Regions from separate parts of the Rhizobium sp. CBN3 genome, predicted to be linked through region 1. Evidence: predicted binding sites of a transcription regulator. Region 1 holds the regulator's gene; the other holds the start of a gene.
The links. The regulator LexA, encoded in region 1, represses DNA repair genes until DNA is damaged. The targets are predictions, from matches to a motif close to TGTTCNNNNTGTGTTCNG.
Positions count from the first base shown of each region.

Region 2: QWJ46_RS07960 (ImuA family protein) is a predicted target of LexA. The motif match lies at 1,565-1,582, and genes of this name have one in related genera.

Region 1 is NZ_JAULSE010000020.1:38,264-52,894, forward strand. It holds gene eno (phosphopyruvate hydratase) at 65-1,339, opposite strand; gene kdsA (3-deoxy-8-phosphooctulonate synthase) at 1,481-2,326, opposite strand; gene QWJ46_RS24430 (VOC family protein) at 2,323-3,219, opposite strand; gene lexA (transcriptional repressor LexA) at 3,418-4,134, shown strand; gene QWJ46_RS24440 (ComEC/Rec2 family competence protein) at 4,115-6,547, opposite strand; gene gltA (citrate synthase) at 6,837-8,126, shown strand; gene lpxB (lipid-A-disaccharide synthase) at 8,155-9,324, opposite strand; gene QWJ46_RS24455 (LpxI family protein) at 9,321-10,202, opposite strand; gene lpxA (acyl-ACP--UDP-N-acetylglucosamine O-acyltransferase) at 10,206-11,024, opposite strand; gene fabZ (3-hydroxyacyl-ACP dehydratase FabZ) at 11,021-11,488, opposite strand; gene lpxD (UDP-3-O-(3-hydroxymyristoyl)glucosamine N-acyltransferase) at 11,481-12,545, opposite strand; gene bamA (outer membrane protein assembly factor BamA) at 12,596-14,631, opposite strand, start outside.
Region 2 is NZ_JAULSE010000004.1:31,713-46,343, forward strand. It holds gene QWJ46_RS07945 (CoA ester lyase) at 1-778, shown strand, start outside; gene QWJ46_RS07950 (DUF1737 domain-containing protein) at 775-981, shown strand; gene QWJ46_RS07955 (metallopeptidase family protein) at 1,003-1,440, opposite strand; gene QWJ46_RS07960 (ImuA family protein) at 1,603-2,556, shown strand; gene QWJ46_RS07965 (DNA polymerase Y family protein) at 2,567-4,015, shown strand; gene QWJ46_RS07970 (error-prone DNA polymerase) at 4,012-7,464, shown strand; partial or broken gene QWJ46_RS07975 ((2Fe-2S)-binding protein) at 7,556-7,955, shown strand; gene bfr (bacterioferritin) at 7,921-8,406, shown strand; gene QWJ46_RS07985 (RNA pyrophosphohydrolase) at 8,495-9,028, opposite strand; gene QWJ46_RS07990 (divergent polysaccharide deacetylase family protein) at 9,054-10,250, opposite strand; gene QWJ46_RS07995 (S41 family peptidase) at 10,327-11,649, opposite strand; gene QWJ46_RS08000 (murein hydrolase activator EnvC) at 11,639-13,039, opposite strand; gene rlmH (23S rRNA (pseudouridine(1915)-N(3))-methyltransferase RlmH) at 13,219-13,701, opposite strand; gene rsfS (ribosome silencing factor) at 13,819-14,262, opposite strand; gene QWJ46_RS08015 (winged helix-turn-helix domain-containing protein) at 14,472-14,631, shown strand, end outside.

The DNA.
Region 1 (14,631 bases):
AATAAGCGCGCAAGAAAAAACCCGCGCCGGGAGGCGCGGGTCGAGCCGTTGAAAATCGGAACGATCAGCCTTTGATGATCGAGCGGCCGGCATATTGGGCTTGGGGGCCGAGGCCTTCCTCGATGCGGATCAGCTGGTTGTATTTGGCGAGACGGTCGGAACGCGACAGCGAACCGGTCTTGATCTGACCGCAGTTGGTGGCGACGGCAAGATCGGCGATGGTCGAGTCTTCGGTTTCGCCGGAGCGGTGCGACATGACGGCGGTATAGGCCGCCTTGTGCGCCGTGTTGACGGCATCGAGCGTTTCCGTCAGCGAACCGATCTGATTGACTTTGACGAGGATCGAGTTAGCCACGCCCATGCGGATGCCGTCGCGAAGACGGGCGGAGTTGGTGACGAAGAGATCGTCGCCGACGAGCTGGGTCTTCTTGCCGGTCAGGTCGGTCAGCGTCTTCCAGCCTTCCCAGTCGTCTTCGGCCATGCCGTCTTCGATCGAGATGATCGGGTACTTGGCGGCAAGCTCGGCCAGATATTCGGCCATGGCGCCCGATTCGAGCGTGCGGCCTTCACCTTCGAGAACGTATTTGCCGTCCTTAAAGAACTCCGTCGAGGCGCAATCGAGGCCGAGGCACATGTCGTCGCCCGGCTTGTAGCCGGCTTTGTCGATGGACTTCATGATGAAGTCGAGGGCTTCGGGCGCGCTTTTCAGGCCGGGGGCGAAGCCGCCTTCGTCGCCGACATTGGTGTTGTGGCCCTGCGCGGCAAGCTCCTTGCGGAGCGTATGGAAGACTTCCGAACCCATGCGCACGGCTTCAGCGATCGAATCGGCGCCGACTGGCATGATCATAAATTCCTGGAAGTCGATCGGGTTGTCGGCATGGGCGCCGCCGTTGATGATGTTCATCATCGGCACCGGCAGCAGGCTGGCGGAAGCGCCGCCGACGTAACGGTAAAGCGGCAGGCCGGATGCCTGCGCGGCAGCCTTGGCAACGGCGAGCGACACGCCGAGGATGGCGTTGGCGCCGAGGCGCGACTTATTCGGCGTGCCGTCGAGCTCGATCATGATGTTGTCGATCTGGATCTGGTTTTCGGCGTCGATGCCGCCAATCGCGTCGAAGATCTCGGTGTTGGCGGCCTCGACCGCCTTTTCGACGCCCTTGCCGAGATAGCGCTTGCCGCCGTCGCGCAGCTCGACCGCCTCATGCGCGCCCGTCGAGGCGCCCGAGGGAACGGCCGCGCGGCCCATGCTGCCGTCTTCGAGATAGACGTCGACTTCGACGGTGGGGTTGCCACGGCTATCGAGGATCTCGCGGGCGATGATATCGGTGATTGCAGTCATGGGTTCTTCCTGCTCGGTGGGTGATAAGTCGGTCGAAGCCTGTCATAATCGAAGGCGTGCAAATTACAATGCTGCAATTTCCGGCCTTCGAACCAGCATGCCGTCGTGGCCTAAACCACGATCATGTCAGTCTGTTGAACGTCAGGCCTTGGCGATCGCGTCGAAGGCAAGCAGCTTCTCAAGCAATCGCGGCATGTCCTTGAGATAAACCATGTTCGGGCCGTCGGACGGTGCGTTGTCGGGGTCCTGGTGGGTTTCGAGGAAGACGCCTGCAATTCCCGTCGCCACCGCCGCGCGCGCCAACGTTTCCACGAATTCGCGCTGGCCGCCCGAGGAATCGCCCTGCCCGCCCGGCTGCGCCACGGAATGGGTGGCGTCGAAAATCACGGGAGCGCCCATCGCCGCCATGATCGGCAGCGAGCGCATGTCGGAGACCAGCGTATTGTAGCCGAAGGAAGCGCCGCGCTCGCACAGCAGCACATTCGGATTGCCGCTGGCGTTGAGTTTCTTCAGGACGTTCTTCATATCCCACGGCGCCAGGAACTGGCCCTTCTTGACATTGACGGCGCGGCCGGTTCTGGCGGCGGCGATCAGAAGGTCGGTCTGGCGGCAAAGGAAGGCCGGGATCTGCAGGACATCGACCACCTTGGCCACCTCGGCGCATTGCTCGGCCGTATGGACGTCGGTTATGACGGGAAAGCCGAATTCCTTCTTCAGGTCGGCAAAGACCTCCATGCCCTTTTCCAGGCCAATGCCGCGCTCGGCCGAAAGCGAGGTCCGGTTGGCCTTGTCGAATGAGCTCTTGTAGACCAGCCCGATGTCAAGCTTTGCGCAAAGCTCCTTCAGCGTGCCGGCTACCATGAAGGCGTGGTCGCGGCTCTCCATCTGGCAGGGGCCGGCAATCAGCGACAGACGGGCGGTATTGGAAAAGGTGACCTGGCCTGCGCCTTCGCCGATCCTGACTTCGGAATTCGTGTCGATGCTCATCGTGTTTCCTCGAAGGCGAAGAGCGCACCCTGCCCGGGCGTGGGCTTCACCAGAATACGGTTGTTCTTGCGCGTGTAGGTCACCCCGTTAGCAGCCAAATGCGCTTCTGTCACGGCAAGATCGACGACAGTGAAGAGGATTGCCCGCCCCCGCAGGCCGCGATCGGCTGACGAGACTGCAGTCTCGAAATAGGCCTCCAGCCCTTCCGGCGTCATCAGGCTGATCTTCGCATTCGATGCCGCGATATTCATGCCGAAACCGGTTTTCTCCACCGCCGCCTGCCCCATCGCAAGTCCGACGAAGGCGGCGAATGCCGCCGGCTCCGGCGCACAAAGCGCGATCTCGGCAATGCCGATCACGCCATTGGCATGCGTCTCCAGCGCGGCGCGATCTGTCGGGAACGAATTAATGCGCTGGCAGGTAAAGAGAAAGAAATCGGGGGCGCGCAAATCAGCTGCAAAGGCCAGCTTGAAGCTGCCGACGCTCTCCGAACCATCCGGCATCCGCATCGGTCGGCTGAACTGCAACATCTCACCGGCGCTCGCGCCGTTGCCGACGAAGCGCTTATGATCGAGGCCGGCATCCTCGCTGAGGAAGGCCAGCGCAGAAAGTCCCTCCTCGCCGCAGCGGAAACGGAAGGCGCGATTGCGGGCGATGAAGACATTGCCCTGGCGGGCCGCTGCCTCGCTCTCCTCGACACTCGCCACGCCGAGCGGCTCCAGATAGGTCTTGTCGGCGAAAAAGACGCAGGCATTCTCCGTTCCGAAGGGATGGCGCGCATCGGCGGCGACGGTGAAACCGAGCTTGCCGAGCCTTTCACGCGCCAGATCGATATTGACCACGGGCAGCACGACATGATCCAGCGGGTGCGACTTGGCGGAATGCGCGTTCATGAATATCCCTCCTGAAACCGGCAAGAGATGTGCGACAGCACCTCACTCAATGCAAGACATGTGTGCCAATCCGGCGAATGAAAATAAAAATCTCGACGAGTTGGCGCGAAGTTTTACGGAAATTTAGCTACTTGCGGAACACATATGGAACATATAGTGTCCGTTCTGGATTTGTTTCAATCACGGGGTCTGACGTCGATGCTCACGCGCAAACAACAGGAGCTTCTCCTTTTCATCCATGAGCGCATGAAGGAATCCGGCGTTCCTCCCTCTTTCGACGAAATGAAGGATGCCCTGGATCTCGCCTCGAAATCCGGCATTCACCGGCTGATCACGGCGCTCGAGGAGCGCGGCTTCATTCGCCGCCTACCGAACCGCGCCCGGGCGCTCGAAGTGATCAAGCTTCCGGAGGCCTATAACCCCAGTCTTCAGCGTCGCGGTTTTTCGCCGAGCGTCATCGAGGGCAGCCTCGGCAAGCCCCAGCCGGTCGCCGCCCCCGCTGCGCCAAAGCCGGTCGCCGACAATGGCAACTCCATCTCCGTGCCGGTCATGGGGCGTATCGCCGCCGGCGTTCCGATCTCGGCGATCCAGAACAACACTCACGATATCGTCGTTCCCGCGGATATGCTCGGCTCCGGTGAGCACTATGCGCTGGAGGTCAAAGGCGATTCGATGATCGACGCCGGCATCTTCGACGGCGATACCGTGATCATCCGCAACGGCAGCACCGCAAGTCCCGGCGATATCGTCGTTGCCCTCGTCGATGACGAGGAAGCAACGCTGAAGCGTTTCCGCCGCAAGGGTGCCTCGATCGCGCTCGAGGCCGCCAACCCGGCCTACGAGACCCGCATCTTCGGGCCCGACCGGGTCAAGGTGCAGGGCAAGCTCGTCGGCCTCATCCGTCGCTATCACTGACGCCGGATAGGCTGGAATCGGTAAAACGATCGTTGCGCCAATCATAGGCGCGATGGCGCATCCATGGTCGCGACAAAGCATCGAAGGCGGTGGTGACCTCCGGGCCGCTGTCGGCGAAGCGCAATTCGACGGAACCGGTCCTGCGTAGCGTCTCGCCGGTGAAAAGCGCGCCACCTGAACGGCAGTTGTTGAAACGCAGACGGACCGAGGTCACGACGATATCGGCCGTATCGCAGGCCGGGCCAAGATAGGCGGCATTGTCGATGACGGTGACGATATGGCCATTGCCGAGTCTTGATGTGCACCAGGCCTTCTTGACGCAGGAAAAGCGGTTTGCTTCACCGCCTGCTGCGGCTGCCCGCATCGCTGCACTCGCTTCGTTCTGCTGATCGCGGGAAAGCCTGACACGGCGGTCTTCTCCTTCCGCCGGGATAGCCGGACCATCCAGCATCTTCGGCGGATCATGTGTCGGCAGGACCAGCGCTCGCTGCCACTGGTCGAAGATGAAATCCGGCGGGTTTTCACGGTTGGAAGCTATTGCCTCAGCCGCGACGACCGCAACCAGACTGCCATCCTCCGAAATCACCAGATCCGGCGGCCGGGGAACCGGCAGAAGCAGCACGATAAGGGTCGAGATGGCGATGATCGATGTGCCGATATGGCGCAGCCGGGTACGCAGCAGCGTCAGCAGCAGAAAGCCTGCCACCGCCATTGCGAAATACCAGCCGGGCAAGCGGCCGATGCCGATATCCCCGCCCCAGCCGGACACCGTCTTGGCAACCGCAATCACCAGATCGAGGCCGAATCCGACCACCTTCCAGAGCGGAGCGTCCAGACCGAAAGGCATGAGCAACATCGCCAGCAACCCGGCCGGCATGACGATGAAGGAGATGATCGGCATCGTCGCAAGATTTGCCGGCAGGCCATAAGCCGTCAGGCGATGAAAATGCTCGATCGAAAACAGTGCGGTGGAAAAGCCGCCGATCAGCGAGGTGAGGAAGACGCCGCCGAAGAAACTGGCGACTACGGCCACCGGCCTGATGATCGGCAATTTCGGAAAAGCGTTTTCGCGGACACGCCTGTCCTTCCACAGCTGATAGCCCGATACCAAAGCCAATGTCGCGGCAAAGGACATCTGAAAGCTCGGTCCCAATACTTCCGAAGGTGAAATGGCGATGATGATGAGCGCTGAGAGAACGACATTGCGCAGGCTGATCGACGGCCGGTCGAAGAAGACGGCAATCAGCATGATGGCCATCATGATAAAAGCGCGCTCGGCCGAAACCCCGAAACCGGAGATCAGGTAATAGGCGGTGACGGCGATGAGCGCACCGGCAGCGGCGATCTTCTTTGTCGGACAGGCTTGGGCGACACCGGGAAAGAGGCTGAGCAGCATCCGGAAGCCGACGAAGAAGATGCCGGCCGACAGCGCCATGTTGAGGCCCGAGATTGCGACGATATGGGCAAGGCCGGACTGGCGCAGCGCCTCCGTCGTCGTCTTCGAGATGGCGCGCCGTTCATCCGTCACCAGGGCAGCGGCAAAAGCGCCGGTGTCGCCGGGCAGGATCGATCTTATGCGGTCGCCGATGCTGCTGCGCAGCCGGTAGAGCCATTCGAGCAGCGCGTCCGACGTCCACCTGGCCGCCTGCGGGCCGACCTGCGCGTCGAGCTTCTCCGGCGCACCGTAGAAGAAACCGTTGGCGCCGATGCCGTCGAAATAGGCACCGAAGGAGAAGTCGTTGAGCGCGGGAAGTGCGGGGCCTGCCGGCGGCGTCAGCCGTGCCCTGCCGGTGATGATGTCGCCGATCTCGAAAGGCACATCGGCGCCCCGGACGATCCCGGTGATGCGTCTTGGCGGCCGTTTCAACTCCGGCGCCTCGGTGCCGGTGACGGCAAGAATGTAGCGCCAGCGCCCGCGGCCGTCGCCTTCCCGCCGTTCGACGCGGCCGGTCACCGTCGTTGTCACGGATGAATCGAGGATCGCCGTCGAAGCCCGCCAGCTCTCGAACTGAGCCGAGAGCATGCCGCCGGCGAAAAGTGCGAGCCCCATGAAACTTGCGCGCAAGGCCGGCCGGCTGGGACCGGTGAGGAAAACCGCGGCCGCCGACACTAGCAGGCAGAGCAGCGATGCAACGAGGGGAAAATCCGATCCGCCGAGAAACCAGAAGGCCGAGCCGGCTCCGAGGAAGACCGGCGAGAACAGCAGCAGGCGGCCATGATCGGCCTCTTCGCCCAGCATGCAGGCTCCGGCACGCAGCGATTGCCAGGCGGCGGCCAGCAGCCGACGACGCAATGGGGTCTGCGACTGCGTCCTTACCGATTGAGTCACCACCGCAGGCGCAGGAAAATCCGGCGGATCGGCAAGGCCGACGCCCGCTTGCGGCCGCAATTCGGCTGTCGTCAATTCCTGCATGCCCCGCCCAAGATCACCCCGCGAAGTCGTCAGAATGCAACCTTCACGTAAATCCGGCAAGAATAATCGGTTGAAATAAGACGCAAAAACCAAAGGAGCAAAAGGTCAGTCGAATCATCGGCTTCCGCTATGCGTGCGGCTCATCGCTGCAGTGCCTAAAAGGTGATGCCGCAATGCACAAAATGCCATCACGGTAACTTGGCATTAGCGTCACGATCATATAGCTATCGGAAAGGACGCTTAACCCCTATGGCGCTTTTGTGGCGCCACCGACATTTCGGAGGACAGCATGACGGATCAAAGCGCTACAATAAAAATCGGTGACAAATCAGTCGACCTCGCCGTCAAAAGCGGCACGATCGGCCCGAGCGTCATCGACATCGGTGCCCTCTACAAGAACACCGCTTCCTTCACTTACGATCCGGGCTTCACCTCGACCGCATCCTGTGAATCGAAAATCACCTATATCGACGGTGACGAAGGTGTGCTGCTGCACCGTGGCTATCCGATCGAGCAGCTCGCCGAGCATGGCGATTTCCTCGAGGTCTGCTACCTCCTGCTCTACGGTGAATTGCCGACGGCTGCGCAGAAGAAGGATTTCGACTATCGCGTCACGCATCACACGATGGTGCATGAGCAGATGAGCCGCTTCTTCACCGGCTTCCGCCGTGATGCGCATCCGATGGCCGTCATGTGCGGCTGCGTCGGCGCGCTGTCGGCCTTCTATCACGACTCGACCGACATCACCGATCCGCACCAGCGCATGGTCGCCAGCCTGCGCATGATCGCCAAGATGCCGACGCTTGCCGCCATGGCCTACAAGTATCATATCGGCCAGCCCTTCGTTTACCCGAAGAACGACCTCGACTATGCGTCGAACTTCCTGCGCATGTGCTTTGCCGTCCCCTGCGAGGAATATGTGGTCAATCCGGTGCTTGCCCGCGCCATGGACCGCATCTTCATCCTGCATGCCGATCACGAGCAGAACGCCTCGACCTCGACCGTCCGTCTCGCCGGTTCGTCGGGCGCCAATCCGTTCGCCTGCATCGCCGCCGGCATTGCCTGCCTCTGGGGCCCCGCGCACGGCGGCGCCAATGAAGCCGCGCTCAACATGCTGAACGAGATCGGCACGGTCGACCACATTCCGGAATATATCGCCCGCGCCAAGGACAAGAACGATCCGTTCCGCCTGATGGGCTTCGGTCACCGCGTCTATAAGAACTACGATCCACGCGCCAAGATCATGCAGAAGACGACGCATGAAGTGCTCGGCGAACTCGGCATCAAGGACGATCCGTTGCTGGAAGTGGCGATGGAGCTGGAGCGCATCGCGCTCACCGACGAATATTTCATCGAGAAGAAACTCTATCCGAATATCGACTTCTATTCCGGCATCACGCTGAAGGCGCTGGGCTTCCCCACCACCATGTTCACCGTGCTCTTCGCGCTTGCCCGCACCGTCGGCTGGATCGCTCAGTGGAACGAGATGATCGAGGATCCGGAACAGCGTATCGGCCGTCCCCGCCAGCTCTATGTCGGCGAACCCAAGCGCGACTACATCCCGGTTTCGAAGCGCTGATCGCTTCAGAGCTCAAAAAGAAACCCGGTCAGGAATGGCCGGGTTTTTTCTTTTTCAAAACGTCGAGAAGGATTTCGGCGGCCTGTTCGCCGGGCGGCTTTTCCGTCTGCATGCGCTGCCAGATGAGATCGTAACCTTCCTTCATCGCCTTCAGCTGATAGGTATCGACCGACAGCCTTTCCATCCAGCGTGCAAGGCTTGCGCCGCGAACGACATCGTTCAGATATTCCGGCACGACCGGGTAATCGGCGATCAGGTTCGGCAGCGCGCCGGTCCAGGTCTTGATGCCCGATGTCAGCATGCGCATGATCCAGTCGACCTTGTAGGCAGAGACGACCGGAACGTCGGCAAGGGCGAGTTCGAGAATAACGGTTCCGGACGCCGCCATGGCTGCATCGGCCTCGGCAAAGGCCTTCCATTTTGCTTGCGTGCCGACGACGATCTCCGGCTTTACGGCCCACCCAGCCGTCATTTCGCGGACAAGCGCTTGCCTGTGCGTCACCGTCGGCAGAATGAAGCGTGTCGGCCCGTTGCGGGCGACGAGTTCATTCGTGGCGACCTCGAAGTAAGGCAGAAGCTTCTGGATCTCGGAGGAGCGCGATCCGGGAAGAAGCAGGATCGGGCCATTGCCTGGCTGCCTTCCCACGCGCAGGCGACGTGTCTCCAGCAGCGCTGGATCGGCGACCAGACGATGCCCGACATAGGTTGTCCTCGGACCATTGAGGCGCTGCATGGCTGCCGGTTCAAAGGGCAGGACGGCAAGCACGTGATCGACATAGCCGAGCATGCGCGTGGCGCGATATTCCTTCCAGGCCCAGACGCTTGGACAGACGTAATTGACGACCGGCAGATCGGGCAACGCGGTGCGCACCCGCTTGGCGACGCGATGGGTGAAATCGGGACTGTCGATGATGACAAGGATATCCGGTTTTGCGGCGATGATCTCAGCCGTGGTGCGACGGATCAGGCCAAACAGCCTTGGCAGCCGGCTCAGCACCTGGGTGACTCCCATGATCGACAGCTCGGAAAAATCGAACAGGGAGTTCAGCCCCTCCGCCTGCAGCCCCTCGCCGCCAACGCCGACAAGCTCCACCGGTCCACTGTAAATCCGCTTCAGCGCAGCGATGAGATCAGCGCCGAGCAGATCGCCCGACACTTCCCCGGCAATGACGGCGATCTTCAGCGGCGCTCCGTTCATTCGAGCCCCCATGCCGGCAGACCGCGGTCGATGCCGCAGACAAACAACCCAGCCTCGTCGGCGGCGCTGATGACTGCGGCCCGATCGAGCACCAGCGAGCGACCGGCTTCGATTGCGATGCCGGCAAGGCCGGCTTTCGCAGCGTTCAAAATTGTGGCAACGCCGATCGCCGGCAGGTCGGCGCGAATGTCCTGTTGCGGCTTGCAGAGCTTGACGAGCACGCCGCGGCGGCGCGGCGAGATCCGTCCGGCGGCCCTCAGGCCGGCGACACGGTCCAGCATCTCATCTGTGCCCTCAAGTCCTTCCAGCGCGACGACGCGCCCGCCGATGCTGACTGCACCCTGGCCGACATCCAGCCGGCCAAGCGTCTCGGCGGCATTGGCGGCTTGGCTGATATCGCGCCGGTCTTCCTCGCCGGGCGCGGCGGCGCCAAGCGGGCCAACGGAAGCGAGCAGGTCGGGGGCGATCTCGTGGGCGCCGACGACGCGCCGGCCGTTCCCCTCGATCAACCGGATCACCATCTGCAGAACCGTATCGTCGCCGCCGGAGAGCAGTGTGCGAATGGCGGCCGGAACCTTCATCAGGATGCGCAACGTCGGGCGCACCTCGCGCCATTCCGGCCGGCGGCGCACGCTTCCCGACATCACCACACGTCCGACGCCGTATCGGTTGAAGAGACCCTCGAGGGCGGCGAAATCGCCGATGCCGATAACAGCGTGATCATAGCCTTCCCAGCGTGGATCACTCTCGTCCTTCAGCGCGACGATAACGGGATTTTCGCCAGCCGCGCGCGCGGCTTCGGCGACATAGGAAGGCAGAAGGCCACCGCCGGCGATGATCGCCAGCCGGCCCGCAGCGGTGTCGCCTGTTAAAGCCACGGACTAGCCCTTCTGCCCCCGGGTCGGCGAGGACAGCGCGCGGTCGCTCTCGGCCGCAATGAAGTCGAGGATCTGCACGACCTGCTCGCAATCGGCATATTCCTCGCGGATCGCGGCGGCGTTTTCGCGCACGGAACCCGTTCCTTCGAAGATCGCCTTGTAGGCGCGGCGCACCCGGTGGATGACGGCGCGGTCGATGCCGGCCCGCGTCATGCCGACGACGTTGAGGCCGCCCAGCAGACCGGGATTACCGTTCAGCATGCCATAGGGAATGACATCGTAACTCACCGCCGACAGGCCGCCGACGAAGGCGTGGCGGCCGACGCGGGTAAACTGGTGAACAGCCGAGCCGCCGCCTAGGATCACGCGATCCTCGATGACGACATGGCCGGCGAGCATGACGTTGTTCGACATGATCACATGGTTGCCGACCCGGCAGTCATGCGCGACGTGGGAATTGGCAAGGAAAAGATTGTTGTCGCCAACGATCGTCTCACCGCCGAAATCGGCCGTGCCGGTGTTCATCGTCACACCTTCACGGATCGTGCAATTGGCGCCGACCGTCAGCGTCGTTTCCTCACCGCCGTGGTGCACGCTCTGCGGATCACCGCCGACGACGGCCATCGGGAAGATGCGCGTGCCATTGCCGATCACAGTGCGGCCGGTGACGACCGCATGCGCCAGGAGCTCGACATTCGCATGCAGGACGACATGCGGCCCGACATGGCAAAAAGGACCGATTTTGACGCCCTCGCCGATGGTAGCCCCGTCTTCGACGACAGCCATCGGATGAATACGGGCGCTTTCGGCGATCTTGCTCATGCCTGATCCTTACGAACGATCATCGCGCCGATGTCAGCTTCGGCGACAAGTGCGCCGTCAACCTTGGCGTCGCAATGGAATTTCCAGATATTGCCGCGTTGCTTGTTCTTCTTGACATGGAATTCGACGCGGTCGCCGGGCACGACCGGCTTGCGGAAGCGCGCATTCTCGATGGTCATGAAGTAGACGAGGTTACCGGTCTGACCTTCCTTCTTGGCGCAGATGGCACCCGCCGTCTGAGCCATGCCCTCGATCAGCAAAACCCCGGGCATAATCGGCGCTTCCGGAAAATGGCCGGTGAAATGCGGTTCGTTCACCGTGACGTTCTTGATGCCGATCGCCGTGTTGTCTCCGTCGATCCCGATGATCTTATCGACCATGAGAAACGGATAGCGATGCGGCAGCAGCTTCATGATCTCGGTAATATCAGCCGAAGAAAGCGTGGTCGTGGCTTCCTCAGTCATTTTGCTTGCCTCCAGGGTTCCTCCCGCGCAACTTGGATTTCGATACCTGTTGCGCGGCCTCTCTCAGATAGTCTTTTAGCGGACGTGCAGGTATACCGCCATATTGTCCGCCGGCGGCAAGGTCGGTCATGATACCGCTTTTGGCAGCGATCTGCACGCCATCGCCGATCGTCACATGTCCCTTGATTCCCGCTTGGCCGCCGATCTGCACGCCATTGCCGATTTTCGTGCTGCCGGCGATACCGACCTGCGAAACGATGGCGCAATGGCGGCCGATCTGGACGTTGTGGCCGATCTGGACCTGATTGTCGATCTTGGTCCCCTCGCCGATCACCGTGTCGTCCATGGCACCGCGGTCGATGGTCGTGTTGGCGCCGATCTCGACATTGTCCTGGATGATCACCCGGCCGATCTGAACGATCTTGATCATGCCGCGCGGACCCGGTGCATAACCAAAACCGTCCTGGCCGATTCGAACACCGTTGTGGATGATGACGCCATTGCCGATCAGCGCACAAAGAATGCTCGCTCCAGCCGCAATCGAACAATCCCGGCCGATCTTGACGTTCGGACCGATAACGCTGTTCGCGCCGATGCGGGTTCCTTCCCCGATCTCGGCCTGCGCACCGATGACGGCCAGCGGTTCGACGATCACGCCCTTTTCGAGTTTGGCGCTCGGATCAATCACTGCGCTCGGAGCAATCCCGCTTTCACCCGAAAGAGCGACCGGACGCAATGCTGCGGGGTAGAACAGGCCGCCCGCCATTGCGAAGGCAGCATGCGGATTGGACGAAAGGATAACCGGAAGATGCGGAGGAACGAGATCGGCAAGCGCCTTGTCGCAGATCACCGCCGAGGCCTCGCATGTCGCAAACTCCTCGCGATTACGGCGCGACAGGATATAGCAGACATCGCCTGCCCGCGCCCGGCTGATGGGGGCGACGGACCTGACGATGACATTGGCATGATCGGAATTGGCGAGTTCCGCCCCAAGAAACCCTGCCAGCTCAGCGAGCTTCAGACCTTCATGGGGCAGAAAAAAAACGTTTTGCTCCATCGGCAATGCTCCAGAACGGAATTGAGTCTTACAGTTCCGGACTGCCGATATCAGAATTGGTTGTTGATGCCAAACTTGAAGTTTTGCGTCTTGTCGAAGTCTTCCTTGAGGACCGGGATTGCGTAATCCAGACGCAATGAACCGAAAGGAGACTGCCAAACGACACCGACACCGACGGAAGCGCGCAGCGAGGCGTCTTCGCCCTCAATGCCGTCGCCCCTCAGATCAACGTCGTTGCCGAACAACGTGCCGGCGTCGGCGAAGACCGCGCCGCGCAGGTTGAAGTCGCGCGGGAAGCCCGGCATCGGGAAAGTCGCTTCGGCCGATGCGGTGAAGTAGGTTGTACCGCCCAGCGGATCGTCGTTGTCACCCCTGACGCGCGGGCCGATACCCTTGTTCTCGAAGCCGCGAATGTCGCCATTGGTCAGCGTGAACTGGTCGAAGACGTTCAGGTGCTCGCCGAACCCGACGACATAGCCAGCCGAAGCCGAAACCGAGCCGATGATATCGGCATCGTCGGCGAGCAGGTGATAGTAACGAGCCTTGCCGTAGATCTTGTAGAACTGCGAGTCGCCCCCGAGGCCGGCAATTTCCTGCGTCGCCGTCGCGTAGATGCCTTCGCGCGGCAGAACCGTGTCATCGAGCGTGTTGTAGGTCAGCGTCTGCGAGACGGAAGAACGTGTCCACGGGCTGTCCTCAACGAGGTGCTGATACGGAGCGGACAGATCGGAAAGATCGCTGTTGTCAGCGTCGTACTTCATCTGCTTGTAGTTATAGCGGAAAGTCGTCGCCAGATCTTCCGTGATCGGCGCCGTGACGCGCAGAACGACGCTGGTTTCCTCGTAGTCGTAATTGTCGTTGCTCGACGTTTCGCTGTGGTTGACGTCGAAGCCCGCCGCCAGGCGGTAGCCGAGGAAATAGGGTTCGGTGAAGCTGACGCCGTAGGCGCGCGAGCCTTCCTGACCGCCGCCGGCCGAGATGCGGATGTACTGACCGCGACCAAGGAAGTTCTTTTCTTCGATCGACGCTTCGAGCAGCAGACCGTCACCGCCGGCGGCATAACCCGCGCCGACACCGAACGAACCGGTCGACTGATCTTGCACGTCGACCACCACCACGACACGATCCGGGGAGCTGCCCGGCTGCGTGGAGATATTGACCGAAGAGAAGTAACCGAGCGCCTCCAGACGACGCTTGGCCTTGGTGATCATCTGCTGATTGAAGGCGTCGCCTTCGCTCATGTCGAATTCGCGGCGGATGACGTAGTCGCGCGTGCGGCTGTTGCCGCGGATCTCGATGCGCTCGACATAGGCGCGCTCGCCCTGGTCGACGAGATATTCGACGCCGATCGTGTTGTTGTTGAGGTCGCGGTTACCGCGCGGCGTGACGCGCGCAAAGGGATAACCGGCGGAGGCGACCTGATCGGAAATCGCTTCGATCGACTTCTGAACTTCCTTGGCGCTGTAGAGGTGGCCTTCTTTCGTGCGCACCAGCGGCAGCAGCTGATCCGAGCCGACGCCTTCGACGGTCGACTGGACGGTCACCGGTCCGAAGTCGTAGCGCTGGCCTTCCTCGATGTTGAAGGTGAGCGTGTATTTGTTGGTTGCCTCGTCAAAGCTGGCATCGGAAGAGACGATGCGCATGTCGGCATAGCCGCGATTGTAATAGAACTGGCGCAGCGCTTCTTCGTCGGCGTGGAGCTTGTCTTCGTTGTAGACGTCCTTGCGGGTCAGGAACGAAAGGAAGTTCGAACGCTTTGTCTGAATTACGGCAGCAAGGCGGCCGGCGCTATAGGCGTTGTTGCCGACGAAATTGATCGCATCGATCTTGGTGCGGTCACCTTCGTTGATGACGAAAGCAAGGTTGACGCGGCCTTCGCCCAGCGGCACCACCTGCGTCGTCACTTCGACTTCGCTGCGGCCGGTGGCGGCATAGGCATCCTTGATCGCCTGGATGTCGGACTGAATCTGCGTGTCGCTGTAAGGACCGGCAGCATGCGTCTGGACGATCGTCGCGAGCTTGTCGTCCTTGATCTTACGGTTACCGTTGAAGACGACCTGATTGACGAGCTGGGCCTCCTGGACGT
Region 2 (14,631 bases), on a different contig from region 1:
TTCCGTCGCGACCGAGAACAAGGGCCAGGCGCGGGAAAATCTGCGAGCTTTTTTTGCCGGGCCGCCGCTCGGGGGCAAGGAAAGGATCATCCGCATCAATTCTTTGTCATCCGAATTCGGGGCGGCGGATCTCGATCTGGTCAAGGCGCTTTTGCCCGACGCCGTTCTCCTGCCGAAAGTGAATGGGCCCCAGGATGTCACCGACATCGGCGATCTGCTCGCCGATGCGGATGCGCCGGAGGAGCTGCGCATCTGGGCCATGATCGAGACGCCGCGTGGCGTGCTGAATGTCGGAGCGATCGCCGAAGCCGGCCGCATGCCGGAGGCGCGGCTCGATTGCCTGGTCGTCGGTCTCAACGATCTGCGCAAGGAAACCGGCGTCCTGCCGCAGCCGGGGCGAAGCTTTCTCGTGCCCTGGCTGATGCAGATCATTCTGGCGGTCAAGGCCCATGGGATCGATGCGCTCGACAGCGTTTTCAATGATTTCCGGGATGGCGAAGGTTTCGACGTCGAATGCGGGCAGGGACGCGCCATGGGTTTTGTAGGCAAGATGCTGATCCATCCCGCGCAGATTGCGGCCGCCAACCGGCATTTCGGTCCGAGCGCGGAGGAGATTGCCGAAGCGCAGGCAATCATATCAGCCTTTGCCGATCCGGCTACCAGAGGCCTCAACGTCATCAATGCGAACGGGCGGATGATCGAGCGGCTGCATCTTGTCCAGGCCGAAGCTCTGGTTCATAAAGCTCGCCTGATTTCTGCAAGAAAGCCCGCCCGATGAAACTCTACCGCTTCCTGACCGGCCCCGACGACGCTTCCTTCTGCCACAAGGTCACCGCCGCCCTCAACAAGGGCTGGTCGCTGGAGGGCTCTCCGACCTATGCCTTCAATGCCGCAACCGGCGCGATGCAATGCGGCCAGGCCGTCGTCAAGACTGTCGAAGGCAAGGATTATGATCCGGAGATGAAGCTCTCCGAGCAGTAGTGTTCTGCCGAAGGCGTGGTTTCAGCGCTCTGCGGCTTCCTCGGCGCTAGCCTCGATCCGCTCCATGTCATCGTCGCTCAGCCCGAAATGATGGCCGATCTCGTGGATCAAGACATGGGTGATGATATCGCCGAGCGTCTCGTCGTTTTCTGCCCAGTAATCGAGAATGGGGCGGCGGTAGAGACGGATGCGGTTGGGCATCTCGCCAGTTTCCACGGTGAAACGTTCGGAAATGCCCCTGCCTTCGAAAAGGCCGAGCAGATCGAAAGGGGTTTCGAGCGCCATGTCCTCGAAAACATCGTCATCTGGGAAGTCTTCGATCTCGATCGTGAGATTGGTCGTCAGCTGGCGGAATTCATCCGGCAGATGGCTGTAAGCCTCCATGGCCAGCGACTCGAAGGTGCTGATCGTCGGCGCATGGCGGTCCTGCCAATCATCGCTCTGGTCTACGCGGGCCATGAATATTCCTTCCTTTGCGGGCCCATATAGAACCTTTGCCGCCGATTTTCGAGTGCGGAATCAAAGGCAGGAATAAATTCATAGAAAATCGTTGTTGACTCTTCTTCAGCTCTCTGGAATCCATAAGAACATAACAGGAACAAGACGGACGGAGTAAACGCCATGGCGCAGAACGCCCTGGCGCGCGAGCGGCTTTTTGCGCTCCGCGAAACCATCGCCAAGCTGGAAGGAAAGCCTGCGCCGGCGCTTGCGGCAGCGGAGCGGGAAGCCCTGGCTTCGGGTGAGACCGGGCGGCAGGATGCGGAGCGGAATGGGCGCAGACAGCGCCTGTCGTTTGGCGTGACATCGCTCGACGAAGCGATGGAAGGCGGGCTGCCGCTCGATGCGATAACGGAAATCCGTTCGGGGCTTTTCCGGAATGCGGGAGCCGCCAGCGGGTTCACCCTTGCGGCCGCAGCGCTGCTGCAGCGGGTGGAGGAGGCGAGCGACTGTTCGCCGATACTCTGGATCGGCGATACAGTCTCGACGATGGAGGCCGGCCTTCCCTATGCAGTGGGTCTGCAGGATTTCGGCCTGCAGCCCGAGCGTTTCCTGCAGGCTTTGCCGCGCAAGCTCGACGAGGCGCTCTGGCTTGCGGAAACCGCGGTGGAAAGCGGCGCCTTTTCGGTGGTCATCCTGGAGATCAGGGGCAATCCTGCGCATTTCGGCCTGACCGAGAGCCGGCGGCTCGGTCTTCGCGCCAAGGCGGCCGGCCGGCCCCTCTTCCTGCTTCGGCAGGCCGGAGAGGAGGAGGCGAGCAGCGCCGCCTTCCGGCTGCTTGCCGAGCCTGCGCCAGCCGGCATGCGGGCTCTTCCGGGTGGATCGAGACTTGCCGGCAGCATCGGCAATCCGGTTTTTCGTCTCAGCCTGGAGAAGAGCCGCAACCCGGCTCCGCTCTCCCTTCTTCTGGAGTGGAACCCTCATGAACGTCAGTTTTTCCCCATCGACGAGCCAAGGCACGCTCTTACTCCAGACGAACGGTCAGCGTATCCTGGCGCTCAGCTTTCCGCATCTTTCGACGGACAGGATCGCCCGCAGAAAATGGGGCCTTTCCTGGCGTTCGAGAGGGCGTCCTGAGGCTGCGCCGATCGTCTGCGCCGGAAAGCACGAAAATACCATGCGGCTGATGGCGCTGGACGAGACTGCGGAGGCGCTTGGCTTGAAGAAGGGTCAGGGTGTCGCGGAAGCGCGCGCCATGCATCCGAAGCTCGATATCGTCGAGGAGGATCCGGCCGCCGATGCGCGGCTGCTCGAAGCCATCGCCGACTGGTGCGACCGCTATACGCCGCTGGTGGCGATCGACGGACGGGACGGGCTGTTTCTCGACATTAGCGGCTGTGCCCATCTTTTCGGCGGCGAGAGAGCGCTGCTGAAGGATATTCTGCTCAGGCTTTTCCATATGGGGCTCGACGTCCAGGGTTCGATCTCCTCTTCGCCCGGCCTTTCCTCGGCCGTCGCTCGTTTCGGCAATGGCGGCGTCATCGAAGACGAGGAAATAGGGAATGTGCTGGCGCCGCTGCCGGTCGCCGCGCTTCGGTTGAACGAAGACACCGTGGCATCGCTGAAGAAGCTCGGGCTGAAATATATCGGCGATGTCATGAATGCGCCGCGGGCGCCGTTGACCCGTCGTTTTGGAGCGAGCCTGCTTTTGCGGCTCGATCAGGCGCTCGGACATGACGAGGAACCGGTTTCGCCGCGCCTGCCGGTTGCGAGCCTTTCAGCCGAGCGGCGGCTGGCCGAGCCGATCGGCACCGAAGAGGATATTCTCGCCCTTGCCGGCCAGATCGCCGTGTCGCTGAAACCCTCCCTGGAAGCCCGCGGTGCCGGCGGCCGCGTCTTCGAACTCGTGCTGTTTCGGGTCGATGGCCAGGTTTTCCGGATTTCCGTCGGCGCTTCACGGCCGCTCAGGGAGCCGAAGCGGATCGCCGATCTTTTTTCCCAGCGTCTGCAGGCAATTCATGACGATCTCGATGCCGGATATGGTTTCGAGATCCTGCGGCTGAATGTCGTGCGCCACGAGCCCTTCGAAGGCACGCAGGGCGATTTCGACGGCGGCCGGCAAAGCGAGGTCTCGCTTGCAGCTTTCGTCGACCGCGTCTCGGCCCGCCTTGGCGCGGACTGTCTCCAAAGCTTTCAGCTCCACGAAAGCCATGTGCCGGAGCGTGCGGTTGTCATAAGCCCGCTCTTGGAAAGCTTTCCGGCCCATCGCAGGAGCGAGGGAAGCCGTCTTTCCCCAGCTCGCAGCGAGCGGCCCTTAAGGCTTTTTGCCAGACCGGAACCGGTCGAGGCCTTGCTTGCCGAAGTTCCGGAAGGGCCGCCGCAAAGTTTTCGGTGGCGCCGCATGCAGCATCAGGTTCTGCGCAGCGAAGGCCCGGAACGGCTTGCCATGGAGTGGTGGATCGATGGCGCCGACGCCAAAACGCGTGACTATTTCCGTGTCGAGGACAATGCCGGGCATCGTTTCTGGATTTACCGCGAAGGCTTTTACGGTGAAGAGCCGCCGCCGCGCTGGTTCATGCACGGGATTTTCGCATGAGCGCGGCGCCTGCATTTTTCGAGATCGGCGCCCGCACCAATTTCTCCTTTCTGGAGGGTGCCTCGAAGCCTGAGGAAATGGTGGTGCAGGCCGCCGCGCTGAAACTTTCCGGTCTTGGAATCGCCGACCAGAATTCGGTTGCCGGGGTCGTCAGGGCGCATGCGCAGGCGCAGGAGATCGAAGAGAAATTCAGAAGAAGGCACGAGAAGAACCTCGACGGCAGAGAGGAAGAGAAGGTTCTCGATCCAATCCGGATTCAGCCGGGCGCCCGCCTCGTCTTTGCGGACGGAACGCCTGATATCCTTGCCTATCCTGAGAACAGGCGAGGATGGGCGCATCTCTGCCGTTTGCTGAGTGCGGGAAATTTGAGAGCGGAAAAGGGATCTTGCCTGCTTTACGAGGCGGATATCATGGAATGGGGGGACGATATGATGCTTGCCCTCGTTCCAGGCCAGGCGGCTGCCGTCGAGCTTGTCGCCCAACAGGAATTGGAAGCCTGCCTCGCCCGGTTCCGGAACCGTTTCGGCAAGGCGTTTCACGTGGCGCTGGCGCCTGCCTATGATGGCCGCGACAGGCAGGTTTTCGCGGCCCTTTCCGTGATCGCCGCCCGCCACCGCATTCCTGTCATCGCGACCAACCAGCCGCTCTATCACCATACGGATCGCCGCCCCCTTTCCGATATCGTCATTTCGATCCGCGAGCATATCCCGATCGCCGAGGCAGGTTTTCTTCTTGCTCCGAATGCCGAGCGTTATCTCAAAGGCCCACGTGAAATGGCCCGGCTGTTTCGCGACTATCCGGAGGCGATCGCCAATACTGGGACATTCTTCGGCAGGCTTTCGTTTTCGCTCGATGAGCTGAAACACAATTATCCGCCGGAAAACGATCCCGGCGAGACGCCCTATGAAACCCTCGAGCGTTTGACGAGGGAGGGGGCTAAGAAGCGCTATCCGGATGGCGTTCCTGCTCAAATCCTGACCCAGATCGACTATGAACTCGATCTCATCCGGGAGAAGAAATACGAGCCCTATTTCCTGACGGTCCACAAGCTCATCCAGCATGCGCGTTATGAATTGAAGATCCTGTGCCAGGGCCGCGGTTCTGCAGCCAACTCGGTCATCTGCTATTGCCTCGAGATCACGGAAGTCGATCCGACCAAAAGCACGTTGCTTTTCGACCGCTTCATCTCGATGGATCGTGACGAGCCGCCTGACATCGATGTGGATTTCGAGCACGACCGACGTGAAGACGTCATCCAGCACATCTACAGAAAATATACCAAGGAGCATGCCGGGCTGACGGCCGGTGTCACCACCTATCGCACCCGTTCCGCCGGCCGTGAGGTCTCCAAGGCCTTCGGACTTTCGGAGGACGTCCAGTCGGCGATCAGCAGCCTGGTCTGGGGCTGGTCGGAGGATAATCTGTCGGAGCGGGATGCCAAGGCCGCTGGGCTCGACATTTCGGACCCGGTGACATTAAACGTTCTGCGCTATGCGTCCGAGCTCCTCGGATTTCCGCGTCACCTGACCCAGCATGTCGGCGGCTTCGTCATCACCCGGGATCGGCTTGACGAAGTCGTGCCGATCATGAAGACGGCGATGCCGGATCGCTACATGATCGAATGGGACAAAGACGATCTCGACAACGTCAAGATTCTGAAGGTCGATGTTCTGGCGCTTGGAATGCTGACCTGTCTCAGGAAAGCCTTCTCATTGCTCGAACTGCATTACGACGTGAAGAAAACCCTTGCCGATCTCGGCAACAGGGAACACGGAGACGAGGGCGTACCGGTTTATGACATGATGTGCCGGGCCGACACGCTGGGCGTCTTTCAGATCGAAAGCAGGGCGCAGATGAGCATGCTGCCCCGGCTGAAGCCGCGACGGTTCTACGATCTCGTGATCGAAGTGGCGATCGTCCGTCCAGGTCCGATTCAGGGCAATATGGTCCATCCCTACCTGACGCGACGGGAGCAGTCGCATTCTCCCGGTTTCAAGATCGACTATCCGAAAGACGAGATGATCCCGATCCTCAAGCGGACGCTCGGCGTGCCGCTGTTTCAGGAACAGGCGATGCAGATCGCGATCACGGCGGCGGGATTCTCGCCTGCCAAGGCCGACCGCCTGCGCCGCTCGATGGCGACCTTCAAACGGTTGGGAAAGGTCAACGCGTTCAAGGATGATCTGATCAATGGCATGACCAGCAGAGGCTATCCGAGGGATTTCGCCGAACGTTGCTTCAGCCAGATCGAAGGCTTCGGCGAATATGGTTTTCCGGAAAGTCATGCGGCTTCCTTCGCCCTGCTGGTCTATGCTTCGTCCTGGGTCAAGGCCTATTATCCCGACGTCTTTTGCGCTGCCATGCTCAATTCGCAGCCGATGGGCTTTTACGCGCCGGCGCAACTCGTTCGTGATGCCAGGGAACACGGGATCGAGGTCCGACCCGTCGACATCAACAGATCCAATTGGGATTGCCATCTCGAGGAGGCGGTCTTCGACAGAAATGCCGTCGACAGGCGGCATGCCGACATGCGAACCATCATCAAGGCAAAGCGAGCCGTTCGCCTCGGCTTTCGGCAGGTCAAAGGTCTGTCCGAGAAAGCGCTGGAGAGCCTTCTCGCCAACAGAGGTGATGGTTATGGCTCGGTTCGTGATCTCTGGCTGCGGTCCGGTCTCGACAAAGCCGATATCGAAAGGCTGGCGGATGCCGATGCCTTCGGCTCGATCAGCCTGTCGAGACGTGAGGCGCTTTGGGCTGCAAGAGCGCTGGATACGAAATACGCTCCTGAAAAATTGCCTCTGTTCGATCGGGTGAACCATATCGATCTGCAGGTCGAACCGAAGACCAGTCTGCCTGATATGCCGCCGGGCGAGCAGGTGATCGAGGACTATCGTTATCTGTCACTGTCGCTGAAGGCGCATCCGGTGTCTTTCCTGCGGGAGGAATTCCGAAAGATGGGCATCACGCGCAATGTCGATCTCCTGACGGTGTCGAACGGAAAGAGGGTGACCATCGCCGGTCTGGTGCTGGTGCGCCAGCGCCCGGGTTCGGCCAAGGGCGTAATCTTCATGACGCTGGAGGATGAGACCGGCGTTGCCAACGCTATCGTCTGGAACAAGATATTCGACAAATACCGGGCGGTCGTCATGGGTGCCCGGCTCGTGAAAATCCGGGGCAGGCTGCAAAGCCATAGTGGCGTCATCCATACGGTCGTCGAGCATATCGAGGATATGACGCCGGCACTTGGCATCCTGCAACGCGAGGCCCGACGTTTCGGCGCCTGCGAGCGCGCCGACGAGGTTCTGAGGCCAGGGATCGATCCACGACAGAGAAGGCTTGCGAATGCGCAGGAAAGGGCGGAATTGAAAAGACAGGCGGGTGCCGGGGACCGCCATGCCGGTGCGGCGGAAAGCGCCGAGGTCATGCCGCGCGGGCGGAACTTTCATTGAGCAGTCGGATCGACCAGGGCATGCCTCATCGTGCGGTCGCCGCACCGTTTCAGTCAATCTGCAACAGGCCGCGCCCCATCGCTTCCAATCGATGCCGGCTGATTCGAATTTTTTCTTGACAGCCGCCATCTTCTTTAGCAGAAAACACGATAGTCAGTGTCATGTTTGGAAATGAAGACGTGCTTGTCTGCAGCTGCAATTACATAACCGACAAGGAAATCCGGGAGGTTATCACCAACCTTCTCGACGAAGACTGTTGGCAGCTTATCGTGCCTGCGAAGGTCTACCACGCCATGGAAAAACGCGGCCGTTGCTGCGGCTGCTTCCCCAACGTTGTCGACATCATTATCCAGACGACCGAGGAATATCACGCCCGCCGCCACTCGACGGAGACGGAGATATTTGATTTCATGTCGCGCTTGAAGCAGTTCCATGAGGAAAACAGGAGAGCGGACATTGAAAGGCGACAAAAAGGTCATCGAGCGGCTTAACGAGGCACTGTTCCTCGAACTCGGGGCGGTCAACCAATATTGGGTTCACTATCGTCTTCTCGAGGATTGGGGCTACACCAAGCTCGCCAAGAAAGAACGCGCCGAATCCATCGAAGAGATGCATCATGCCGACCGGCTGGTCGCCCGCATCATCTTCCTCGAAGGCCATCCCAATTTGCAGACCCTGGCCCCTCTGCGCATCGGCCAGAACGTCAAGGAAGTCCTCGAAGCCGATCTCGCCGGCGAGTACGACGCCCGCACGGCCTACAAGAAGTCGCGCGATATCTGTTATGACGCCGGCGACTACGTTTCCATGAAGCTTTTCGAAGAGCTTCTCGCAGATGAGGAAGGCCATATCGATTTCCTCGAAACACAGCTCGATCTGCTCGAGAAAATCGGCGAAAGCAAATACGGCCAGCTCAACGCCGATTCCGCCGACGAAGCCGAATAGCATTCGCATGAGGCCGGCCGCATCGGCGGCCGGCGTTCCTCATAAAAGCGCGTCGCAATCTTTCAGCTTTCCGCGCGCTTGACCTCGATCAGTCTTCCGATTGCAACGCCGCCAGATGATGGAACTCGGCGATCACCTGGTCGTAAACAGCGCGCTTGAAGGGAACGATCAGGCCCGGCAGTGCCTGCATCGGCTTCCATTCCCAGGCATCGAATTCGGCATCGTGGCCGCCGGGCGGCGGGTTGATGGCGATCTCGCTCTCGTCGCCGTCGAAGCGGAAGGCGAACCAGCGCTGCGTCTGACCGCGGAATTTTCCTTTCAGCCCGATGCCGATCAGCGCCGGCGGCAGATCGTAATTGATCCAGTCCCGCGCTTCTGCGAGCAGCGTCACCGTCCTGATGCCGGTTTCTTCATAGAGCTCGCGATAGGCGGCATCCAGGGGATCCTCGCCCTTGTCGATGCCCCCCTGGGGCATCTGCCAGAGCTGCGGCGAGCCGTCATATTCGGAATTGCCGTCGGGGATGCGCCGGCCGGCCCAGACCAGGCCATCGCGGTTCAGGATCATCACGCCGACGCATGGGCGATAGGGTAGATCCTCGGCTTTCACGGTCGCCTGGCTCATCTTCTTCTCCGTTGAGGACATTATCTCAGGGGGTTCTGGGGTCGTTGGAAAGCGAGGCGACGCCGACGATCTCGATGCCACGCATCGAAGCTTCCTCGCTCCACTTGGCAATGGCGTCGACGCTTTCGTCAAAAGCCGAGGCGATGCCGATCGCCTGGCCGTTCTTGCGAGCGATGCGTTCGAGCTCGTCGAGTTTCTTCAGGATGGCGTTGACGTCGAGCTGGCCGTCGAGCTGCAGATCGGCAAAGGCATAGGGCAGTTCGGTCCCCTTGGCGACATCAGCCGTTTTCGACTGCGCCGACGTCCCGTCGTCGAGGAAGAGCAGGCCACGCTTGCCGATATCGCGCATGATGGGCTCCATGGCGACAGGGTCGGAAAGGAAGCGGCCGCCGAGATAGTTCATGATGCCGGTGTAATTGGTGATCTCGCCCATCGCCTTGTGCAGGTTCTCGATGTTGCGGGCGACCGGTTTTGAGGTCAGCAGGGTTTCCGGCCCTGGATCGTTTGCCGGATAATCAAACGGTTCCAGCGGCACCTGCAGAAGGATTTCATGGCCGCCGCGGCGAGCCTCCTGCATCCAGCGCTGGAGGCTGTTGCCGCTTGCGGCAAAGGCCAGCGTGATCTCCTCGGGCAATTCGGCGATGGCGCGCTGCGTTCCCGTCTGGCTGAGCCCAAGGCCGCTGACGACAATGGCTACGCGCACACCGCGGGCGCCGGACGAGGGACGGGCATACTGATCCATCGGCCGTCGACCGTCGGGACCGACGATCGGCAGCCTGCCATAGGCCGAATCCTCAAGCAGCGTCTCGTTCGGCAGCGCCGCCATGCGCGGATCCTGGCCGATCTTCATTGCATCAACCAATACCGGTCCGCTGCCGTCGCGGGGGCGGGGGCTGTATTTGGTGACGACGGAGCCGTCGCCGGTCACCATCTGCTCGACATTGGCGCCCGAACGCGGTTCGGCGCGCGGCATGCCGTCCGCCGCCTGGCCGGCCGGCGTCTGTGCTGGTTGAGGTGTGCCGGAAGAGGGCGCTGCCGCTTGCTCGGTTGCCGGCGGTTTTTTGCGTTCGAGCCCGTCGTCGCGAAACGCCGTATAGAGAGAGAAGCCGCCTATCGCGAAAAGGCACAGACTGGCGGCGATGCGGCCAAGGCGTAGCACTCCCGGCCGCCGGCTGCCGGTTTTGCGGTTGCGCCCCAAAGGCGCATGCAGGTCCGTTCCCAATTTTCTCGCCCGCTCCAAACCGGGAAACAGCAGAAAGGGTCAAGGCCGGGCGAGTGCCCGGCCTTGCAATGATCGATTACTTGGCGACGACGGCCTTGTCCGGGTTCGGCGGGAAGGCCGGATCAGTCTTCTTGCCGCGCAGCAGGTCGAGCGCGTAGTTCAGCTGAACGTCATCCTTCGGGTCCGGCGGCACATAGGCGACGGAGCCCGAACCCTCGTCGGTTTCGCTCTGGCCCTTGATGTGGCCACGCAGGCTGGATTCGCCTTCGGTCACCATCTTGCCCTGCAGTTCCTCCGGCAGCGGCTCCTCGACCTTGATGTCAGGGGTGATGCCGGTGCCCTGGATCGAGCGGCCCGACGGCGTGTAATAGAGCGCTGTGGTCAGGCGCAGCGCGCCGTTTTCGCCGAGCGGAATGATCGTCTGGACCGAACCTTTGCCGAAGGAGCGGGTGCCGAGAACGGTGGCACGGCGCAGATCCTGAAGAGCGCCGGCGACGATTTCCGATGCGGAAGCCGAACCGCCATTGATCAGCACGATGACCGGCTTGCCGTCCGTCAGATCGCCCGGGCCGGCATTGAAGCGGCGGGTTTCATCGGGATTGCGGCCGCGGGTCGAAACGACCTCGCCACGCTGCAGCAGCGCATCGGAGACGTTGATCGCCTGGTCGAGCAGGCCGCCCGGGTTGAGGCGCAGGTCAAGGACGTAACCCTTCAGCTTGTCGGCCGGAACGGTGTCCTTGATCTTCTTGATCGCCTTCTCCATGTCCGGATAGGTCTTTTCGGTGAAGGAGATGATGCGGAGGTAACCGACATCGTCCTCGACGCGCGACTTGACGGCCTGGACGGCGACGACATCCCGGACGATCGTCAGCTCGATCGGCTTGTCGGCGCCCTTGCGGATCAGCGTCAGCTTGATCGGGGTGTTGACGGCGCCGCGCATCTTCTCGACGGCGTCTTCCAGCTTCAGGCCGCGAACGGACTGCCCGTCGATCTCGGAGATATAGTCGCCGGCGAGAACGCCAGCCTTGGCGGCGGGCGTGTCATCGATCGGGGTGATGACCTTGACGAGCTCGTCTTCCATCGTGACTTCGATGCCGAGACCGCCGAACTCACCCTTCGTCTGGGTGCGCATATCTTCGGCGTCCTTCGCATTCATGTAGCTCGAATGCGGGTCGAGCGAAGACAGCATGCCGTTGATGGCATTCTCGATCAGCTTGTCCTCGGCCGGCGGCGTGACGTACTGGGCGCGCACGCGTTCGAAGACATCGCCGAATACCGACAGTTCCTTGTAGGTGGAGGATCCGGCTGCTTCTGCCGGCACACCTGCCGAATAAATGACGCTCATCGCGGTCGCACCCATCAATGCGCCGACCAGAACAAGAGAAGCCCTACGAATCATTGCGTGCCTTTCCAGTGTCCTTGGCGGTCCACCACGGTCGGGAATCGACCGGTTTACCGTCTTTTCGAAATTCAATGTAAAGCGTTGGCCGGTCCGTTTCCAGCGCCAATGCAGTTGCGCTCGCCACTCTTTTCGCTCCCATCACGGCGAGCGGTTCGCCCGAGAAAACGAATTTTCCCTGACGGGTATTGATCGTATCCATTCCCGAGAGAACCAGGTGGTATCCGTCGCCCGCGTCGAGAATGATCATCTGACCGTAACTGCGGAAAGCGCCGGCAAAAACCACCAGGCCATCGGCAGGCGCCGTCACCACTGTCTCCGGATTGGTGGCGACCGTCATTCCCATGGCTTCATGCCCGGTGCCATCGGCATCGCCGAACTGGCGGAGGACATCGCCGGCCACGGGCAGTTCCAATTTCGCCTTCAATTCTGCGAAGGGATATGCGGGCGCAATGCGGTTTTTATCGGGCACACCGCTCTCGGCCAGCGCCTTCGCCTGAGCCCGCTGCTCGTCGGTCAAGAGCTTGCGGTTTTCCTCGGCCTGGCGGGCGGCGGCGGCCGCTTCGCGGACCGAGGCAATCTCCGATTCCATCGAGGCGACGAGGCCTTCGAGGCTGGTCGCCTTGCCCGCAAGTTCCTGCGAGCGTTTCCTTTCGGCCTCCAGTTCGGCGGCGTTGCTGCGGCTGAGCTTGTCATTTTCGGCAAGCAGCAGGTCCATGCGCCGCTCTTCCTCGATGCTGTCGGTCATCGTCGCGGTGAGCTGGCTTTTCTCGGCGGCGCTTGCCGTCTGCAGCGCGGCCAGACTTGCGAGATCGGCGGCGAGCTTGTCGGTTTCCTTGCGGATGCCCGGTACGACGGCGCCGAGCAGGATGGCGCTGCGCACGGAAGCAAGCGCGTCGTCGGGTGTGACGAGCAAAGCCGGCGGCGGATTGCGGCCCATGCGTTGGAGTGCCGCCAGCACCTCGGCCAACAGGCCGCGGCGTTCATGCAGGGAACGGCGGATGCCATCCTGCTTGACGCCGAGGTCGGCAAGCTTCTTCTCGCTTTCGAGGATCTGCTTTTCCAGTCCCTTGCGGCGGGCGGCGGAATCGATCAGCGCCTGGCGAATGCTCTGCGTGCTCTTCTCCAGATTGGCGATACTCTGCTGGAGTTCGCTCACCTTGTCGGAGGACAGGCTGATCGTCTTCGACAGGGTTTCGAGCTCGGCGCGGGTCTGATCGCGTTTGGCGGCGAGCTCGGCGGCCGGATCGGGCGGCGGCGGCTCGGCTGCCGGCGGGTGTGAAGATTGCGCCGCTTCCGGGGCGGCATCCTGGGCCCGGACCGAAAACGGGTTTGTCGAGACGAGGATGACCGCAACACCGAAACCGGCCGCAAGTGCCGGCAGGATCATGCGGTGTCGCCTGGTTGGAGTCGTCGTCATGCGTGTCCGGGCACTCTCTCAAATCGCGCGGAGACTAAGCTGATTTGGCACGCTTTGCCAGAAAGTTTGCAGAAGAAAGCCTGCCTGCGCAAAACACGGCTGCGTGACAATGCGACGCATAGCCAAAGCCATGGACCGAGCCTGAATGGTCAGACGCGGTGATAGGGGTGGCCGGACAAGATGGTGACGGCGCGGTAGAGCTGCTCGGCGATCAGCGTGCGCACGAGTTGGTGCGGCCAGGTCATTTTTCCCAAGCAAAGCGTGGCGTCGGCCCGGTCGTAAAGGGCGGGATCGAGGCCGTCGGCTCCGCCGATTGCGATCGTCAGCTCACGTTTGCCCTGGTCGCGGTAGCTGCCGAGCAGGTTTGCGAAGGCTTCGCTGTCGAGCGCCTTGCCGCGTTCGTCGAGGAGGATGAGAACACTGCCGTCGGCCAGTGATTTCGAAAGCATCGCCGCTTCGTCGCGCTTGCGGGTCTCTGCATTGGAGGCGCGGCTTTCGCCAACTTCGGCAACACGGGTGAATTCGAGGCCGACCGCAGGGCCGGCCTTGGCAAAACGATCGAGGTAACGGGCCACAAGATCCTTTTCGGGGCCGGACTTCAGCCGTCCCACCGCAAAAAGGCCAATTCGCATTTCCCCGCTCCTGCTCGTGACGGCATTTCAGGCACACGATGCACCGCAGCCGGCTTCTCATGTGTTCCGGCCAGTCAAATGCCGCATCTCAGGCGCCGGGCGATGCCGGCCCGCCTGTCAGTGCCGTGTTTCTTCATCCATATCCGGAGCCGCCCACATCTTCTCGATGTTGTAGAACTCGCGGATTTCGGGGCGGAACACATGCACGATGATGTCACCGGTGTCGATCAGGATCCAGTCGCCGCCCTCCTGACCTTCGACGCGGGCCGTACCGAAGCCTTCGTCCTTGAGATCGGTGAGCAGGTGATCCGAGATCGCCAGGACATGCCTGTTCGAGCGACCGGAGACGACAATCATGTAGTCTCCAAGCGCCGATTTTCCGGCAATGTCGATGGTGACGATATCTTCAGCTTTGGAGTCCTCAAGGCTGGTGAGGACGGCTTCTAAGGCGCGGGCAGCGGCATCGGCGCCACGTTCCGCACTCTTCGGGACAACGGCAAGCGTTTTTCCCTTGGCGTGTACTGTTGTCAGTTTTTTCCCTTTCCTGGAATGACAAACCATGCACAACACGAGATCCGATGAGGACCGGATCATGGTTAAGATAGGCATCAAACCATTAATGTTTCAAGACGTGCTAAGATACAGAGCGTCGGAAAATCCGATCTGGCGTCCGAATTGAAGAATATTGCCGCTCGGGCTGCTTGTGCGGTCGGTGTACAGTTTCCGTGCCGGGGCGTAAAGTGCGGCAAATTCCTCGATTTCTCGATTCGATGACCGACCCCGCCGCAAAGACACCTGTTCCCGTCCTGCGAATCAGCTTCCCGAATGAGCATCGTCTCGGTCACGGCAAGATAGAGCTGCTGGAGCATATCCGCGCGACCGGATCGATCTCGGCGGCCGGGCGGGCGATGGACATGTCCTATCGCCGAG